Regions from separate parts of the Bacillus sp. UMB0893 genome, predicted to be linked through region 2. Evidence: predicted binding sites of a transcription regulator. Region 2 holds the regulator's gene; each other region holds the start of a gene.
What was found. Region 2 encodes LexA, which represses DNA repair genes until DNA is damaged. Its sites were predicted from a motif close to CGAACATATGTTCG; they were not measured.
Positions count from the first base shown of each region.

Region 1: CYJ36_RS07860 (Y-family DNA polymerase) is a predicted target of LexA. The motif match lies at 1,577-1,590, and genes of this name have one in related genera.
Region 3: pcrA (DNA helicase PcrA) is a predicted target of LexA. The motif match lies at 2,937-2,950, and genes of this name have one in related genera.

Region 1 is NZ_PKLB01000003.1:579-6,706, forward strand. It holds gene CYJ36_RS07855 (YolD-like family protein) at 1-238, opposite strand, end outside; gene CYJ36_RS07860 (Y-family DNA polymerase) at 256-1,518, opposite strand; gene CYJ36_RS07865 (YqzH family protein) at 1,683-1,874, shown strand; gene CYJ36_RS07870 (SDR family NAD(P)-dependent oxidoreductase) at 2,050-2,844, opposite strand; gene CYJ36_RS07875 (MBL fold metallo-hydrolase) at 2,857-3,810, opposite strand; gene proC (pyrroline-5-carboxylate reductase) at 4,417-5,256, shown strand; gene CYJ36_RS07885 (NUDIX hydrolase) at 5,314-5,763, opposite strand; gene CYJ36_RS07890 (alpha/beta hydrolase) at 5,971-6,128, opposite strand, start outside.
Region 2 is NZ_PKLB01000001.1:1,051,211-1,057,338, forward strand. It holds gene CYJ36_RS05330 (L-lactate dehydrogenase) at 1-576, shown strand, start outside; partial or broken gene CYJ36_RS05335 (L-lactate permease) at 618-2,194, shown strand; gene CYJ36_RS05340 (hypothetical protein) at 2,270-3,727, opposite strand; gene lexA (transcriptional repressor LexA) at 3,823-4,443, opposite strand; gene yneA (cell division suppressor protein YneA) at 4,603-4,914, shown strand; gene CYJ36_RS05355 (YneB family resolvase-like protein) at 4,932-5,582, shown strand; gene CYJ36_RS05360 (DUF896 domain-containing protein) at 5,646-5,876, shown strand; gene tkt (transketolase) at 6,051-6,128, shown strand, end outside.
Region 3 is NZ_PKLB01000012.1:38,013-44,140, forward strand. It holds gene ligA (NAD-dependent DNA ligase LigA) at 1-676, opposite strand, end outside; gene pcrA (DNA helicase PcrA) at 705-2,873, opposite strand; gene CYJ36_RS21575 (heptaprenylglyceryl phosphate synthase) at 2,982-3,668, opposite strand; gene CYJ36_RS24705 (tetratricopeptide repeat protein) at 3,808-4,116, shown strand; gene CYJ36_RS24710 (hypothetical protein) at 4,100-4,294, shown strand; gene CYJ36_RS21585 (LacI family DNA-binding transcriptional regulator) at 4,631-5,620, opposite strand; gene CYJ36_RS21590 (aldose epimerase family protein) at 5,638-6,128, opposite strand, start outside.

The DNA of each region.
Region 1 (6,128 bases), on a different contig from region 2:
CTACATAGTGCACATGGCCTTCCCGTACATGAAAATCATGATTTTCATAATAAGTAAAGGCAAGCTCCCGATTTTCTTCCATTGCAAGACTGATCAATTCATTGAAATGCTCAAGCTGCTGCTCATCCATCACAGGCTTTACTGCATATCCCTGTTCAATCTCAAGCTCTCTCAAAATTTTTACATGCTCAGGCAGCATCATTGATGTCCATTTGATATTGCCCCGATCCCGAATCATGACGATTCCTCCCTTTTCTATGCTTTATGCCCGCCAACAAGCTTCGCGCGATGTCTTGCTGTCCCGGCTTTTGTATAAGAAACGGCGCGCAGCAGGGCATTTGAGCCGTATTTTCCGCGAATGGAGTCCATCACATAACCGAGGATCTGTTCTTTTTCACGATTAGGCTGAAACAAATCAAGCTGCATCTCGGCATCATCTTCAATATTGGACAGGGCAATTGAGATTTTCCGGACGGTTTTATTCGCATAAAATTGGTCAAATAATGTGATGCATGTTTCATAAAGCTCCATTGTAATATTGGTCGGCTGGCGCATTGTTCGCGAGCGGTGAAATCCGCCTCCGAGCTCATCGTGGCTGTAGCCGATTCCAAGACTTACCGTTCTGCCGGCTTTCCGATGCTGCCGGGCCCTTCTTGCCACTTCCTCGCACATTTCAAGGATGACGTGTTTTACTTCGTTCGGATCAGGATAATCCCGCATTAAAATCTGGCTTTTGCCGAAGCTGATTTGTCCCTGCAGGATCGGCGCTCCAATTTCAGACAAATCAACGCCCCATGCATGATAATAAAGCTGATTTCCCATAATGCCGAATTTCTTCTCAAGCGCATCAAGCGGATGATTGGCAAGCTGGCCTACGTTGAAAATCCCCATCCGGTTCAGCGTTTTTTCAACCTGGCTGCCGATGCCCCACATTTCCCGAAGCGGCTCAACTTTCCAAAGTTTCTTCTTCACATCCTCATACGTCCATTCGGCAATTCCTTTTTTCTTCGCGTCCAAATCCAGGCAGATCTTGGAGAGCAGCATATTGGGGCCGATTCCGATTGCACATGGGAGTGAAAATTCACGTTCCATATCGTCTCTGATTTTAGCTGCAATTGTCCAGGCATCTCCCCAGATGCCCTCGACCCCATCAATTTGAATAAAGCTCTCATCCACGCTGTACGTATGAATGGCATCCTTTGGAACGTACCTGTGAAAAAGGCGTGTAAGCTCTGTTGAGATGCGGACAAAGGAGGCCATTTTTGCATTGACAATGCGAATGCGGGGATCGTTCGGAATTTCAAATAAACGAGATCCGGTTTTAATGCCAAATTCCTTTTTCAGGCACGGTGAAGCTGCGAGCACAATGCTCCCCTGCCGCTCTGTATCGCCGACAACAGCTAAATGGCATGTCAGCGGATCAAGCCCTTCCAGAACCGCCGCACAGCTTGCGTAAAAGCTTTTCATGTCAACGCACAGAATTTTTCGTTTTGGAAATTGACTGTAATCCTCAATCATAGTTCTTACTCCTCATAACAGAATATATGTTCGTGTTTATTATATGACTAATAGTAAGCGAATATACGTTCGGTTTCAATGGTAGTTTTCACCATCAGCAAAAAAATAGCTGCTTGGCATCCGGGAAAAACCCGCTTATAATCATGATTAAGAAGAGGTGGAACATGGACGAAAAGTGGATTTATAAAATGATTCAGCAATCCTTTCAGCAATATGAGCTTGCTGGTTCACTTAGTAAAAAAGAAGCACACGTCCTTATTGCAAAAGTAATCGAAAAAAAGAAGAGTGAAGGATCGGAATGGTTTGAAGTGGTTGAGGATGTTGTGTATGGCTATGTGACAAACCAGGAACTATAACGTAAGAAAAGCGCAAGCGCCCGTTTAGCGCAGGCATGACAGATAAGAATCCGGCAGAAAAGTCCGATTTTGTTCTGGCCAAGGAGTTGGGCGATTCAGCTCGCCACAATGCGCAAAATCTTATACTTTCTTATCCCGTAAAAAACCGGCCAAAAGGCCGGTTTTCTTCACTTGATTATTTTCTCGATAGAGCCTTCCCCGCAACCTTTTCAAACAAACGAGGCATGAGCTGGTAAAAGCTGCTGCCTGCATTCATCCAGCCGGGCAAATTAATTTCACGTCTGCTTGTCAGCATAGCGTTCACAATTTTTTCTGACACCTTATCAGGATTAAGCATAAAGCGCTCTACATTCTTTACGTAGTTCCCGCTCGTATCGGCAATTTCGAAAAAGTTCGTTTTTATGGGACCAGGATTAACAGAAGTAACATGAACATTCGTCTCTAAAAGCTCCATCCGCAGGCTGTTTGTAAACCCGAGCACAGCGTGTTTTGAAGCAGAGTATAAACTCGATTTTGGCGTTGCAAGCTTTCCGGCCTGTGAAGCGATATTAATGATATGTCCTTCGTTTTTCTTTTGCATGGAAGGCAACACCATTTTCGTACAGGCAATTAAACCAAACACATTTACCTCAAACATCGATTTCATTTCTTCAAGTGACGCATCTGCGACTGTATTAAAAATACCGAATCCGGCATTATTAACGAGAACATCAATTTGCGGAACATCCGCAAGAATCCGTTCAAAAGTTTGCTGCACCGCGTGTAAGTCACTGACGTCAAGCTGATGGTACGTACAATTCACATCATATTGTTTCGTAATGTTTTCAGCGACAGCAGCAAGACGATCCGATCTTCTGGCAATTAAGATTGGATGACCCCCGCTCTTCGCAACAAGGACAGCCATTTTTTCACCGATTCCGCCTGATGCTCCTGTAATAGCTACAAACCGATTTTTCAATTTTTCATTCATTTATTACACACCTCAGGTATAAATTTTCTGCGCTCCCGCCATATGACCTTTAATTTCTCCAGCAGCCTCTAAATAATCCAGCTGTCCGACCGTTTCAGATATCGTGAGCATCATTTGTCTTTTGTAAAGATGCGGGAAGAGCGTTTGACACGCTTCAAATGCCGTCATCGGCTTTTCTTTTATAAAAGCCCGCACCTCCAATGCCCGTTCCTCCTGCTTTTTCAAACGATAGCGGATGAGTTCATGCGGCATCTCGACCGTTTCCCCATGACCTGAAAACACTCTTGAAATCGGTATTTTGAGCAATGATTCAAACGATTCATTAAATTGAACCTGCGGTTTTGGCCGCTCTCCCCCGTTCATCGGCGGTTCAAGCAAAGGGTTTGCTGAAATATGCTGCAGAAGATGATCGCCGCCAAACATCAGGCCATCCTCTGCACGATACAGAGCGATATGTGTTTGGGCATGACCCGGTGTTTCAATGACATGCCAGCCGTCCATGCCAGGAACAGAGTCTCCCTCACTGATGCCGGCTGTTAAGTTCCGCTTACAGGCATACTTCATGGAAGAATCAAACTGAGCCAAGTAAGGAAGCATCCGTTCATCAATTCCGAATTCAACGAATAGCTTCAAAAAGAATTCTTTTTGAGCCTTCATGAATAACTCATCCTGCATAATCCATGGCGCGTTAAAAGGATGACCGATCACATCGATCGACTGAGGCAGGTAATCAAGCAGTCCGACATGATCTGGATGATGATGTGTAAGGATGACCTGTTCAATGTCCTCAATCCGATAGCCCGCTTGCTCCATTTGAGACTTAAGGGCAGCGAGTGCTTCAGCTGTTTTTGGTCCAGCATCAATCAATGTCAGCCTATCACCTTTTACAAGATACACGTTCACATCTCCTACTGGAAATGGAGTCGGCAATGTTAACTTAATGATCATATCTGATTTCGTTTTCATACCATCTTCCTCATTTGTTATTTTTATATAAGTCTAATATATTCACTGCACTGTTTATGAATGCACATTCATTGATTATAAGCCTTATTTTACACGTTCCTTGCAAATGTGTCATTATTTTCAAATAATTCATGATAAGAAAAGCAAAAAAAGCCACTTGACAAATGCTTGTCCAACCTAGCATAATGATGAACAAATCAATTTAATGCACGAATGCAGGAAATGAATATAGATTGAGCGATGAACAGGAATAGTAAATCAAGCAATGATGAGCAGAGAGTGAAATCCGCCGGCTGAGAGATTTCACCGTCCCCTTGCTGATTGAACCTGCCCTGTGAGCTGTCAGGCAAACTTGACGTAATCCCTCGTTACGGGATTTTAAGTTGGGGTCATGCATTTCGCATTTCCCAATGAAGGTGGTACCGCGGAACCTTTTCGTCCTTTATTTCAAAATTGGATGAAAAGGTTTTTTTATTTGGCTGTTTTCTCATAAATTGTTATTTTCGTAATCTACACGTATTTACCAAGGATTCAGGTTCTTTTACTCAAAACATCTTTGAACAATCAAGAGCTTCAATTTTATTTTTAATATCAGGAGGAATTCACATGAAGAACATCGCATTTGTAGGGGCAGGATCAATGGCAGAGTCCATTATTATCGGATTAATTAATGGCGGTGTGTGCTTCCCTGAACATATAAAAGTCACAAATCGCGCGAGCACGGAACGGCTGACCTGTCTTCATCAAGCCTACGGGGTATCTGTTACAGAAGACAAACAGGAGACCGTCAGAGGGGCGTCTATTATCATTCTTGCGATGAAGCCAAAGGATGTCCGTGCAGGAATTGAAAGCATTCGGGATTATGTGAACAGCAATCAAGTCATCATTTCTATTTTGGCTGGCATCTCAAGTGAAACCATACAGGAACTGTTCGGGAAAAAGCTTTCCATTATTCGTGCCATGCCAAATACATCAGCGACCATTCAAAGATCCGCTACAGGCCTTGCCTGCAATTCAAATGTAACGGCAGCCCAGCTAAAACAGGCAACAGAGCTTTTCCAGGCTATCGGAACAGTTACACATGTTGAGGAAGATCAATTAGATGCGGTTACAGGCCTTTCCGGGAGCGGACCTGCTTACATTTATTACATCGCAGAAGCACTTGAAAAAGCAGCAGAAGAAACAGGCCTTGAAAAAGAGACAGCGAAAGCATTGATTGCCCAAACTCTTCTTGGAGCAGCAGAAATGCTGATGACTTCCGGAAAAGAGCCTGGGGTCCTTCGGAAAGAAGTCACAAGTCCTGGCGGCACGACAGAAGCAGGTATAGAAAAACTGCAGGCATATCAAGTTGATGGAGCAATCGCTGCATGTGTAAAAAGAGCAACGGAACGATCGCATGAACTTAGAGAGATATTCGCAGAAAAGGCATTAAAAGAGCATACTTGAAAAAACTGGTGCAGGAATAAAGCCTCCCATGTATAAAGAAAAAGGCTGAGTAACTCCCTATGCAAGGGATTTGCCAGCCGCTTTTTTTAATTTCATAGAGTGAGAGAGCCGAATGCTGTTCTTCAGCCAGATTGGCGCATTGGGATGCAGAAGAATCTCATCGTACGTCATCCAGGCAACAGACGAGACTTCGTCCTCGCTCTTTGCATAAGGTGTCCCGCTCTCATATTCACACAAAAAAACGACATCAATTACATGAACTCCCTCATCTGAAACGAACGAAGTGCTGTGAACATAGAAAATGTCTTCTTTCACAGAAATTCCGACCTCTTCGTCAATTTCGCGTTTTACTGTTCGTTCTAAAACAGATGAAGAAGCCCCTTCATATTCTACTTTTCCGCCAACAAGAGAAAGCTGTCCTGCAGCATGTTCCTCTTCCATACTTCTTTCAATAATGAGCCACCTGTCATGTTTGAAAATCGCACCTTCAACATTCACAACAAACATATAAAAGAATCCCCCTTATCCGTAATATCCGAAAAACTGAAGAAGAGCCACATTAGAAATTGTGACAAAAAGTCCGCTTTGCAATGGCTGCCTCTTCGATTCCATTCTCACCCAACCGCAAGAAGGATGGAAAGCACTCCAAAGCATAATTCTTCTAATTTACCATAAAAGGAGCTTTCCATGCTCTACTTTGGATCAGTTTCCCTTTTATCGTTCCCTGGTCATATGTTTAATAAGCCAGTCATTTGCATGATCTTCCACGACGTCCAAATGATCCATGAAGCTATGGGCTGCTCCATCTACGATCACAAGCTTAGAATCTTTCGGCAGCCACGTCATTCCAGCACGTGATAGTTCAGATAACC
Region 2 (6,128 bases):
TTAGTTGCAACGAATCCAGTGGATATATTGACATATGCTACATGGAAATTCTCAGGTCTGCAGAAAGAAAGAATTATTGGTTCAGGGACAATATTGGATACTGCAAGATTTCGCTTTTTATTAAGTGAAGAATTTGATACTGCACCAACAAGTGTTCATGCCTATATCATTGGTGAACATGGTGATTCACAACTTCCGGTATGGAGTACGGCGAATATTTCTGGAACACCAATAGCTCCAAAGTTAACAGAAGAAAGAAAAGAAGAGATTTCCGTAAAGGTTCGTGATGCTGCATATAAAATTATTGAATCCAAAGGAGCAACGTATTATGGAATAGCAATGGGATTAGCACGAATAACAAGAGCAATTTTAAAAAATGAAAATGTAATCTTACCAGTTGGAGCATTTTTAAAAGGTGAATATGGTCACGAAAATGTTTATGTTGGTGTTCCATCTGTCATTACACGAACAGGTGTAAAAAATATTGTTGAGATTTCATTAAATGAAAGCGAAAAAGAAAAGTTTTCACATTCTGTTAAAACTCTTAAAGATATTCAGGCTCTATTTTGGGAGTAGGCTTATTTCTTAAGTAAGAAATATGTAAGGGAGCAGTTATTATGTTAGTAGATACTTTCAATCCTTTTAATAATCTTATCATTTCAGCAATAGTTGCAGCTATACCGATCCTTTTGTTCCTTTTATGTTTGACCGTATTTAAAATGAAAGGTATTCATGCAGTGCTTTTAAATCTATTGGTAACCTTCCTCATCGTCCTTTTCGTATTCAAGTTACCTATTGGAGATTTAATAGGGAGTGTCATACAAGGTGCAATACAAGGGGTATGGCCAATTGGGTACATTATTGTAATGGCAGTTTGGCTTTATAAAATTGCAGTTAAATCGGGGAAATTTGATATTTTACGTGGCAGTATAGCGGGGATTTCAAAAGACCAGCGTCTTCAGCTCTTATTAATTGGATTCTGCTTTAACGCATTTCTTGAAGGAGCGGCAGGTTTTGGTGTTCCAATTGCAATATGTGCTGTTCTATTAGTTTCGTTGGGATTCAAACCATTACAGGCAGCAATGCTTTGTTTGATAGCTAATGGTGCATCAGGGGCTTTTGGAGCAATTGGTATTCCTGTGGGCATCATAGATACATTTGGTCTGGAGGGTAATGTAACCTCAATGAATGTGTCAATCATGACTGCTTTAACACTGCCAATCATTAATTTCACCATTCCATTTTTATTAATATGGTTAATCGATGGGATTAAAGGTATAAAAGAAGTATTACCAGCTATTTTAGTGACATCGATTACCTATACAGTGACCCAAGCTATTATTACGCTATTTGTAGGACCAGAGTTAGCTGATATTATACCTTCTCTTTTAGCTATGGGACTGTTGGCATTATTTCTTAAAAAATGGCAGCCTAAACAAATATTTTTACTCAATGGGAAGAACTGTGAAGTTGAAAAGCATTCAATGAGCGAAGTTATAAAGGCATGGTCTCCATTTTATTTATTGACCATATTTATATTATTCTGGAGTCTGCCAGCATTTAAAGGTTTATTTACTGAAGGTGCAATCCTTGAATCTTCTGTAATGAAATTCGTTATACCAGGATCATCAATAAATATTGGCATTGATTTAATAGGAGCTACAGGTACAGCCATTTTATTAGCAAATTTAACAACGATAGGCACTACTAAAGCAATTAATTTCAGTGAAGGATTTGTTCTCTTAAAAAAACAGTTTCAGAATTTTGGATACCTATCATTATGATATGTGCAATTATCGGTATAGCTAAGTTAATGACATATGGTGGATTAACAACTGTTTTAGGGGAAGCAATTTCTACAACAGGAGATATTTTCCCAGTATTATCTCCAATATTAGGATGGATCGGAGTATTTATGACTGGGTCTGTAGTAAATAACAATACGTTATTTGCTCCAATACAAGCTACAGCAGGTAATATCATAGGAACAAACCCATCATTATTAGTTTCTGCGAACACTGCCGGGGGAGTTATGGCAAAACTAGTTTCTCCACAATCTATTGCAATTGCAACTGCAGCAGTTGGTGAAACAGGAAAAGAATCTGCTTTAATGAAAATGGCATTAAAATATAGCTTTGGTTTATTAGCTTTTGTTTGTATTTGGACATTTATTTTATCGGTATTTTTACAGTGAACTAAGCACCTTTGTGTTGAGGGTTTTTGCTTTAGGATAAAATATATTAAAATCAGAAAACCTTGACAAAATCATTCAGTCAAGGTTTTCTGATTTTCGTTTATCTAAATAATCTTTCATTAATTTTATTATTGCAATTCCAGCAAGGAAACCGCCGACAGCAATGCCAGATAATGCGACGATTAGTGAGATGTATTCAAATAAGGAATATTCTGCAAGCTTACTCCATTCAATTTTACCTTTCCAGTCTTCTATAACTAAATTCATTCCATAAATACCAGATATAACGGTATATGTCGTTAATATCAGCAAGAGAGAATTATGACGTTTGCTTGCCAGCTTCTCTTGGTTCTGATAAAGACTGTCCATTGTATTATTTACTTCTTTGTAAAGTGTTTCGATCTTGAAACGATCCTTCATCATAACAGATAATTCTTGGCCTTCTGTACGGCTGCTGATTTCTGAAAAAATGTATTTCGCAGTAAAATTCGTAATGGAACGAATAAGTTTATCCATTTTATCTTGTTTTTGGTCTATATAGAGCTGTGAATAGCTGTATGAAAGTTTTAATAACACGATTTTATAGAACAGGTGAAGAATCAAATTATAATAGAGCTGTCCGTACATTTCCTCGGCTATTATTTTTTCATTTTCAATGTCATTTGTAAGACAGGCAAAAGTATGATCACTGATGATATGATAACTGGCTGGAGCCCATCGTTCATATACATGCTTCTTAATATAATTGTGGATGTATTCTGGGTTGCTTGCAGCTAAATATGGTTTCCCGTTTTTGTCAAAGCCATTCATGTGGCCAATCCTGAACAATTCTTCATCTGTGATTTTCTCATCGGAAGACGTCACTAATAGACTGGAAACGAACATTCTTTCATCTATAAAATATGGCAGACTTCCGAGATAGGTAGACTGATCATTTTTGCTTTTTTCAATAAAAGGAACGATGTAAGGACAGAGGTCTTGGAAGATAAATTCCTGAATTTTATCGTATTTTTGTTGTTCAGCATAAATGGACGTGCCTTTTTCCTCAGTAATCAGCGGTTCCAGCACACGGAAGTGATCCATAAAATCGAGTGCTTCACTTAAAGTGAGGATCTTATCCATACTGTAAGGTTCCGCTCTGATTGTAATCATCCCAATCGAAAAGGGACAAATATAAATATCAATAGAATGGATTTTCATATTGTAGGAATTGTGGGCAGTTTCTAAGCGGCAGTCTAAATTTAAAGATTTAGAATATCGGTTAATTGCTTTCTCTTTAAATTGATTTGGAAAGAGAATCTGTTCTATGTATGGAAGGAAATAATGGTTTAAACGCTTGTGCGGAATATTGACATTTTCCCCGTAAAAGCTGCTTTTCCGTGAAGGATTATTAATAGAAAAGAATTCAAAGCCATTATTGATAAGCTCGTCTATTAATTCTTTGACACAATCCTGTTTCCATGAAAAAGGGAAAATGAATTGTGAAATAGTCCTCTGTATCTTGGGTTCATTAAGATCAGTAATGGATTTCATAAAGTACCTCATCATTTTGTTTTATGTTTATTTTCCCCGTGACGAGCTTCTTAAAACAAATAAATAAAAAAATCCAGCTTAGTAAAAGCGGGATTTTAATGAATATTTCTATATACTCCAACTACTTTTCCTAAGATTGTTACATTTCGAAGAATGATAGGGTCCATAGTTGAGTTTTCGGGCTGCAGTCGAATATAATCTTTTTCCTTGAAGAAGCGTTTAACGGTTGCTTCGTCATCTTCTGTCATGGCTACGACAATATCCCCATTATTTGCTGTTTTTTGCTGTTTGACAATAACCATGTCGCCATCAAGGATACCGGCTTCTATCATACTGTCTCCCATAATTTCCAGCATAAAAATGTGATCATCTGCTGCAGCGAACGAATCTGGTAGAGGAAAGTATTCTTCAACATTCTCAATTGCAGTTATTGGTGAACCCGCTGTTACTTTACCGATAATCGGTACATTAATGACATTCATCCGAGGAATATGTGATGTTTCTTCTTCTAAAATTTCAATAGCTCTTGGTTTTGTTGGATCGCGTCTGATTAAGCCTTTGCTTTCCAATCTTGCTAAATGGCCGTGTACTGTTGAACTTGAAGCAAGGCCGACAGCTTCGCCAATTTCACGTACAGAAGGCGGATAACCCTTTTTTTGAACTTCTAATTTGATGAAGTTTAAGATATCCTGCTGTCTTTTTGATAGTTTTGTCATCTTTTGCACCTCGCGTCCTGTAATTTATGTTGATTATAGCATGTTTTTCCTTTGCATACAAACATAAGTTCGAGAAACCCGTTGACAGAAACGTTTGTTCGCATTATACTAAAAATATCAGAAGTACGAACAAACATTCTATTCGAGGTGGAGATCATGTTGAAAGAATCATTCTCATATTTACTATCATTTTTTATCGTCGTTATTGTAGCTGTATTTGCATTATCTTATACTGGGGAAAAGGACAGCATGGAGAATTTCGTGCATGTAGAAATCAATGAAGGTGACAGCATCTGGAGCATTGCTGATCAATTTAAAGAACATCATAATCTCTCTAAAGCTGAATTTGTCGAGTGGGTTCAAGAAAAGAATGGAATGCAGACAGCAATCATCAAGCCCGGGGATACCGTTTTTATTCCAATTGACAAGAATGCATATTATGATATGAACCAGCTAGCAAGCAAGAAATAAGTGGGGAGTGGAAAAAACTGAACGCTATCATCTATTGCAGAGTCAGCACCACGAAAGAAGAACAAGAGTCTTCTCTGCATAGGCAGAAGGAAGAACTTATGATGCTTGCCGAACAGCACCAAATGACTATTGTAAAAGTGATTGAAGAGCAGGCAAGCGGATATGACATTGAAAGAGATGGAATTTTTGAACTTTTTGATTTCATAAAAGAACGATCAGCAGATGCAATCTTAATTCAGGACGAAACTAGGTTAGGAAGAGGAAATGCAAGAATTGCACTTATTCATTTCTTTCAAAAAGAAGGAATCACTCTTTATTCAGTGACGCACAATGGTAAGCTATTACTATCTGAAGCTGATTCAATGGTCTTGGAAATCGTAAGTATTGTTGAGGAATATCAGCGAAAGATTCATAATCTAAAAATCAAACGGGGCATGAAGCGAGCTGTACAAAACGGGTATAAGCCAGAAAAAAACCTTTCTAATATTCATTTGAGCCCCGGTAAAGACAGAAAAGAACTGCCAATTGATGAAATTGTCCGATTAAAACAAAATAAGCTCACATTTGCTGAAATTGCAGCCACTTTAAGAGGGTTTGGACATGATGTCTCAAAAGCAACTGTTCATCGGAGATACCAGGAATACATGAAACAAACTACAATCCAATAAGTTGTTTTTTACAATCATTTTTAGTACGATAGCATAGTGAATCTATTCAAAGGAGTTACCAGCATGCTTTCAAAAGATAAAATGGCAAGAATTAACGAACTTTCTAAAAAGGCTAAGACAACAGCCCTTACAGATAAAGAATTGCAGGAACAGCAAAATCTTAGACAAGAATATCTGCAAACATTCAGAGGTTCTATGAAAAATACGTTAAAAGGCGTTACTATTCTAGATCCAAATGGGAAAGATGTAACACCACAAAAATTAAAAGATGAAAAGAAAAGAAACCTACATTAATAAAAGGAATACGTCAATTTGTGATGTATTCCTTTTCAATTTGCGCATAATACATTAGAATAGTTTCTTACACATCTAAACTTCTTGTAAAATTTCATGCGAAATGGTTGTATGATATAGTGTGTATCGCTATGATAAGAAAGTAGAATGTTATTTCTGAAAGGATGGTCAATCATGTCACACTCAATTCAAGACTTATCAATTGCAACGATCAGAACATTATCAATCGATGCAATCGAGAAAGCAAATTCA
Region 3 (6,128 bases), on a different contig from region 2:
CTGCAATACTATAGACGAAAATATTCAGATTTCGTTTCGCTGCAATTTTAGGATCTAGCTGGCGAAGAGATCCTGCTGCGGCGTTGCGCGGGTTGGCAAATGGTTCTTCTTCAAGCTGAATTCTCGTTTCATTTAATTTTTCAAAAGATGATTTTGGCATGTAGGCTTCGCCGCGAACTTCGATTGAAAGGTTTTTCTTTAATTTAAGCGGAATGGACCGGATTGTTTTTAAATTCTCGGTAATGTCTTCGCCAGTTGTTCCGTCACCGCGGGTTGCACCTTGTACGAATGCTCCGTTTTCGTAGCGCAGGGAAACAGCAAGTCCATCAATTTTCAGTTCAACCATATAGTGAACATGATCGCCGACTGCCTGTCTTACGCGGCGGTCAAAATCTCTGATGTCCTGCTCATTGAAGGCATTGCCCAAGCTTAGCATCGGCTTTTTATGCTGTACCTTCTGAAATCCTTCAAGAATATTGCCGCCGACACGCTGAGTTGGAGAATCAGGTGTCTTCAGCTCAGGAAAAACCGTCTCAAGCTCGATTAATTCATGCAGGAGCTGATCGTATTCAGCATCAGCTACAGTAGGCTTATCAAGAACATGATATTCATAATTGTATTTATTTAATAATTCATGCAAAGTTTCTGCACGCTGTTTGGCCGCATTCATATCCATCCGAGTCCATTCCTTTCATCTAAACCGTCTACACTTTTTGTATTGGAGCAAATTTTGCAAGCAAGCGTTTAATTCCAACAGGGCTTGGGAACGCAATATCAAGCTCTTTGCCTTCTCCCTCGCCTTTTACGCTGACAACCGTGCCGATTCCCCACTTTTTATGCTCTGCTTTATTGCCGACAGACCAGGCAATTTCGTCTCCGCCTGTAGATGCTGCAATCGGTCTGTTGACCTGAGGGCGTCTTTCAGGACGGGCTTTTGCTGCAAATGGGGCTGCGCTTTTTTGCACTTCATTTAAATTCTCAAGTAAATTTGATGGAATCTCTGAGATAAAGCGAGATTCAGGGTTCATACTTGTACGGCCAAAAAGAGTTCTCATTTTAGCATTCGTAATGAACAGCTCTTTTTCGGCGCGGGTAATTCCGACATATGCAAGACGGCGCTCTTCTTCCATCTCTGCTTCTTCCATAAGTGAACGGCTGTGAGGGAAAACACCTTCCTCTACACCCATTAAAAAGACGACTGGAAACTCAAGGCCTTTTGCAGAGTGAAGCGTCATCAGGACAACGGCTTCTTTTGAAGCGTCATCATCTTCATCTAATTTATCAATATCCGCCACTAAAGCCAAATCCGTTAAAAAGGCAACTAAGCTTTTATCATCACTGTTTTTCTCAAAGTTTTGCGTAACAGATAAAAACTCATCGATATTTTCCAGACGGCTTTGTGCTTCAATTGTTTTTTCGGTTTTCAGCATTTCACGGTAGCCCGTCTTTTCAATCACTTCTTCTGCAAGTTCCGTTACAGACAGGTAATCCTGCATATTCGTCAAATTACGGACCAGTTCGCGGAAATCAACCATCGCACTGACTACACGTGCACTTACGCCGGCAAATTCGATTTGCTCAATCGCTCCGAACAGGGACAAATCATTATCCAGCGCGTATTGGGCAATCTTATCAACTGAAGTGGAACCTACTCCGCGCTTTGGCACGTTTATAACACGAGCCAGGCTAATATCATCATCCGGGTTGGCAATCAATCTTAAATAAGCGAGAATATCTTTAATTTCTTTTCGGTCGTAGAATTTAATCCCGCCGACAATGGTGTAATTGATATTTGATTTAAGCAAAATTTCCTCAATAACACGGGACTGGGCATTTGTCCGGTAAAGAATCGCAAAATCAGAGAGCTTCCTTCCTTGTGAAGAGACAAGCTGATTGATTTTCCCGGCTACGAATTGCCCTTCAGCAGATTCACTGTCAGCGCGGTAATAGTTAATCTTCTGGCCTTCATCATTTTGCGTCCAAAGATTTTTCGCTTTGCGGTTCATATTGTTTTTAATAACGCCGTTTGCCGCTTCAAGGATACGCTGTGTAGAACGGTAATTCTGTTCAAGCAAAATAACACTTGCAGTCGGATAATCTTTTTCAAAGGAAAGAATGTTGGCGATATCCGCTCCGCGCCAGCGATAAATCGATTGATCGGAATCACCGACAACACAAAGGTTTTGAAAACGTGATGCAAGCATTTTAACCAATAAGTACTGTGCCTTATTCGTATCCTGATACTCATCAACATGGATAAATTGAAATTTGCGCTGATAAAATTCAAGAACTTCAGGGACACGCTGAAACAGCTGAATCGTTGTCATGATCAAATCATCAAAATCAAGCGACTGATTTTTCAGCAGTTTTTTCTGATAATCCTTGTAAACATCACTTGCGACTTGCTCGTACATGCCGCCTGCTGTTTTTTCATACTCGTCAGGTGTAATCAGCTCATTTTTCGCTCCGCTGATGCTGCCGAGGATGCTGCGGGGATCAAACTTCTTCGGATCGATATTCCGTTCCTTAAGAATGGATTTAATGACAGAAAGCTGATCTGTCGTATCAAGAATCGAAAAATTACGGCTGATGCCAATCCGGTCAATATCTCTTCTTAAGATTCGCACACACATTGAGTGAAACGTCGAAATCCATATATCATCTGCACCAGGACCAAGCAATTTCCCAATCCTTTCTTTCATTTCACGCGCTGCTTTATTTGTAAACGTAATCGCCAGAATGTTCCATGGCGCAACGCCTTTTTCCACCATTAAGTAGGCAATTCTTCTTGTGAGCACACTTGTTTTTCCGCTGCCTGCTCCGGCCATTATTAAGAGCGGTCCATCTGTTGCCTTGACCGCTTCTTTCTGCATATCATTTAATCCATTTAATAATTGATCTGTTAAAAATTGCACGTTCCGGACACCACCTTTAATCAAACGTATGTTCTTATTTTATCTCATAACCGCATCTATATGCAATCAGGGTTTTACAGCTTTCACTGTTTTAAGAGCTGAATTAAAATCTTCATAAATGACATTGCCAACCACGATAACATCTGCATACTCTGCCATCTCTGCAGCCTGTTCAGGAGTTGAAATCCCTCCGCCGTAAAATAATTTAGTAGACGTTAAGACAGAGCTTGCAGCCTGTACAACATTCACGTCTCCGTACTTGCCGCTGTATTCTAAGTAGAAGATTGGCATATGAAACATGTTTTCAGCCATTCTTGCATAAGCCATGACATCATCTGCTGATAATTCCGTGTTTGCTTCGGTAAGAGCTGCTGCTTTGCAGTCGCGATTTAAAATACAATAGCCCTCCACAATCAATTCATCCCAGCTCATAATCTCACCGTATTCTTTAACTGCCTCGTGATGAAGGCCCATCACCCATTTTGTATTCGTGCTGTTCAAAACAGATGGTATAAAATAAAGATCAAAGCCAGGCATTATCGATTCAATTGCAGACACCTCAAGCACACACGGAACAAGATATCTCCTGATTCGGGACATTAAGTTTAACACATTATCCATCGTCACATTGTCGCTTCCGCCAACAATAATCGCATCCGTACCTGACTCACAGATCATTTCTAATTTCTCATCACTTATCTCTTTATCTGGATCGAGCTTAAACACATGTTTCCACTCGGTAACATCGTACATGGTCTTTCCTCCAATCAATCCAATTCCATTTAAACATTATATCAAATTAACGCTCTGCAAAAAACGCAGATGTGAAATGAAGGTTTTGACAATCTGTTCACGAATTCTCTAATAAAATGGATGAAAGGCAGGGAACAAAATGGACACATTAAAACAAGCCATCTCGCTGCGTGAGAATAAACAATATGATGAAGCAAAAAGGCTCCTAGAAAAATTAAATAAAAATCAGCCACACAATCCAGATATTCTCTATCAATGCGCATGGATTCACGATGTGATGGGCCTGGAGAAAAAAGCACTTGGCTATTACGAGGAAGCTCTTACATGCGGTTTAAAAGGCGCGGAACGCAAAGGAGCACTGCTTGGGTTAGGAAGCACATACCGTGTTCTTGGCTTATATGATAAGTCTGCAGCGACATTGGAAAAAAGGAATGAAAGAATTTCCTGATGAAAAGTCATTTGAAGTTTTTGCCGCAATGACTCTTTATAATACGGGCAAGTATTCCAAAGCGATGGAAATCTTGCTTAAGCTTGTTGCTGCGACCAGTTGTGATGAAGGGATTCTAGGGTATAAACGGGCAATAGAGTATTATGCAGATAAACTGGATATGGTTTGGGAGGAGTAGGAATTCAACAATAAAAATACCACCAAAGATTTTGGTTTTTATATACAAATTAAAAAGAGGCGCTTTCACCTCTTTTTTGGAATGCATGAATAAATACACTACAGTATGTATCCCAGGGAATATATAAAAATTCTTTCAATCACTAAGGAACGATTACAATGACACCATAAGGAACCTCTTACGGCATAATCAAATATCTCAGCTCAACTATTTTATGAACCTGCCAAACATACCATAAAATGCACACTTTATTCTTCTAGTAACTTTACGCACTTGAGTGTAACTGAACAAGGTGCAAGCGGTAAATTAAGATAATAAGTTTACTCCTTAGGTATATTAAAAACTGCTTTTTCTGTTAACGATTTTTGTTGATATGTATACTTTTTTCGCGACTTTCCTTCCAGCAATCCGTTCAAGAAGGGTATCAACGGCGGTTTCACCCATTAGTTCCGTGTATACTCTAACGGTACTCAAAGAAGGATAGAGGTATTTTGATACGCTAATATCATTTACACCAATAATATTTACTCGTTCTGGTACCGGTATATTTGACTCGAGGAGCGCTGTAAGGCAGCCGATCGCAAGAGAGTCATTCCCCGCAAAAAATGCCGTTGGAAGATTGTCACCCAGATCTTTAATTGCTTTCGACATCAATTTTTGCCCATCCTCGACTGTAAAGGATCCTATAAACATGTTTTTTTCGTTAAATAAACCTAATTCGTTCATATATTCCTTAAATGCTTTTTCCCTAAGATCCTCTATTTCTGCAGTCTTATCCTTAAAGGCCTCACGTCCGCCAATATATCCAATGTCTTTATGACCTTTTGAGATAAAGTAATTCAGGACTTTTTTAGTGGCTTTTTCAAAATCAGTCATGATGGAATCAAATTTATCTTCGTCAGGACATGAGTCAACAAAAACCACATTTTTCGTTATGACAGAAAGCTCTTTTATCTGCTGGCTGCTGAATTTCCCAATTGCAATGATTCCCTGAATATCTTCATTTTTCAGTTCATCAATGTTATTTTGAAAATACTTCACTACTTGAAGATCTCTTTGTTGACAACGATTTTCAATCCCCAGTCGAATGGACATATAATACAAATCATTCAATTCCTCTTTTTCCGTATACCAATGAATAATTGCGATTTGAGCTGAAGCGGTCTTCCGCGGTGATTTCTTTTTGTATGAAAGTGCCTCTGCCGCTTCAAATATTTTCTTTTTTGTATCATCACCTACAGATAATGTTGGGTCATAATTCAAAACTCTGGATACCGTTGCAATAGAGACACCTGCTTTATCTGCAATATCCTTGATAGTTGCCATACACTCCTACTCCTCTTCTAATCGACACTGAAAATGTATTTTGTATTAGTATGATACTCTTTACCTCTGTTAAGGACAATAGATGGGAAATTAGAATGGTTAATTGCATCTGGAAAGCCTTGTGTTTCAAGACACAAACCCAAATATTTTCGAGCGTTAACTCCTCTAATTGCAAAATCGTCTGACAGCTGGTTGCCGGTATACAGAACCACGCTTGGCTGATCGGTTTCTATCCTCATTTTTCGGCCGCTGCTCTCACAGTACAATTCAATAGACTTCTCTTCCTCTTGAGATAAGATAAAGGGATGATCATAACCGGCCCCAGCCAGAACTACTTGAGGGTGGCTTGAGGTAATTCCTTCTTTCAGCATTCTGCTGTTTTGAAAATCAAATACCGTCCCCTCCGCATCCAATACACGTCCTGTAGGAAGCAATTGTTCATCTAATTCCAGGAAACTCCTGCTATTTAGCTTTAGAGTATGATGCAGAATATCATCTTTCAAATTCC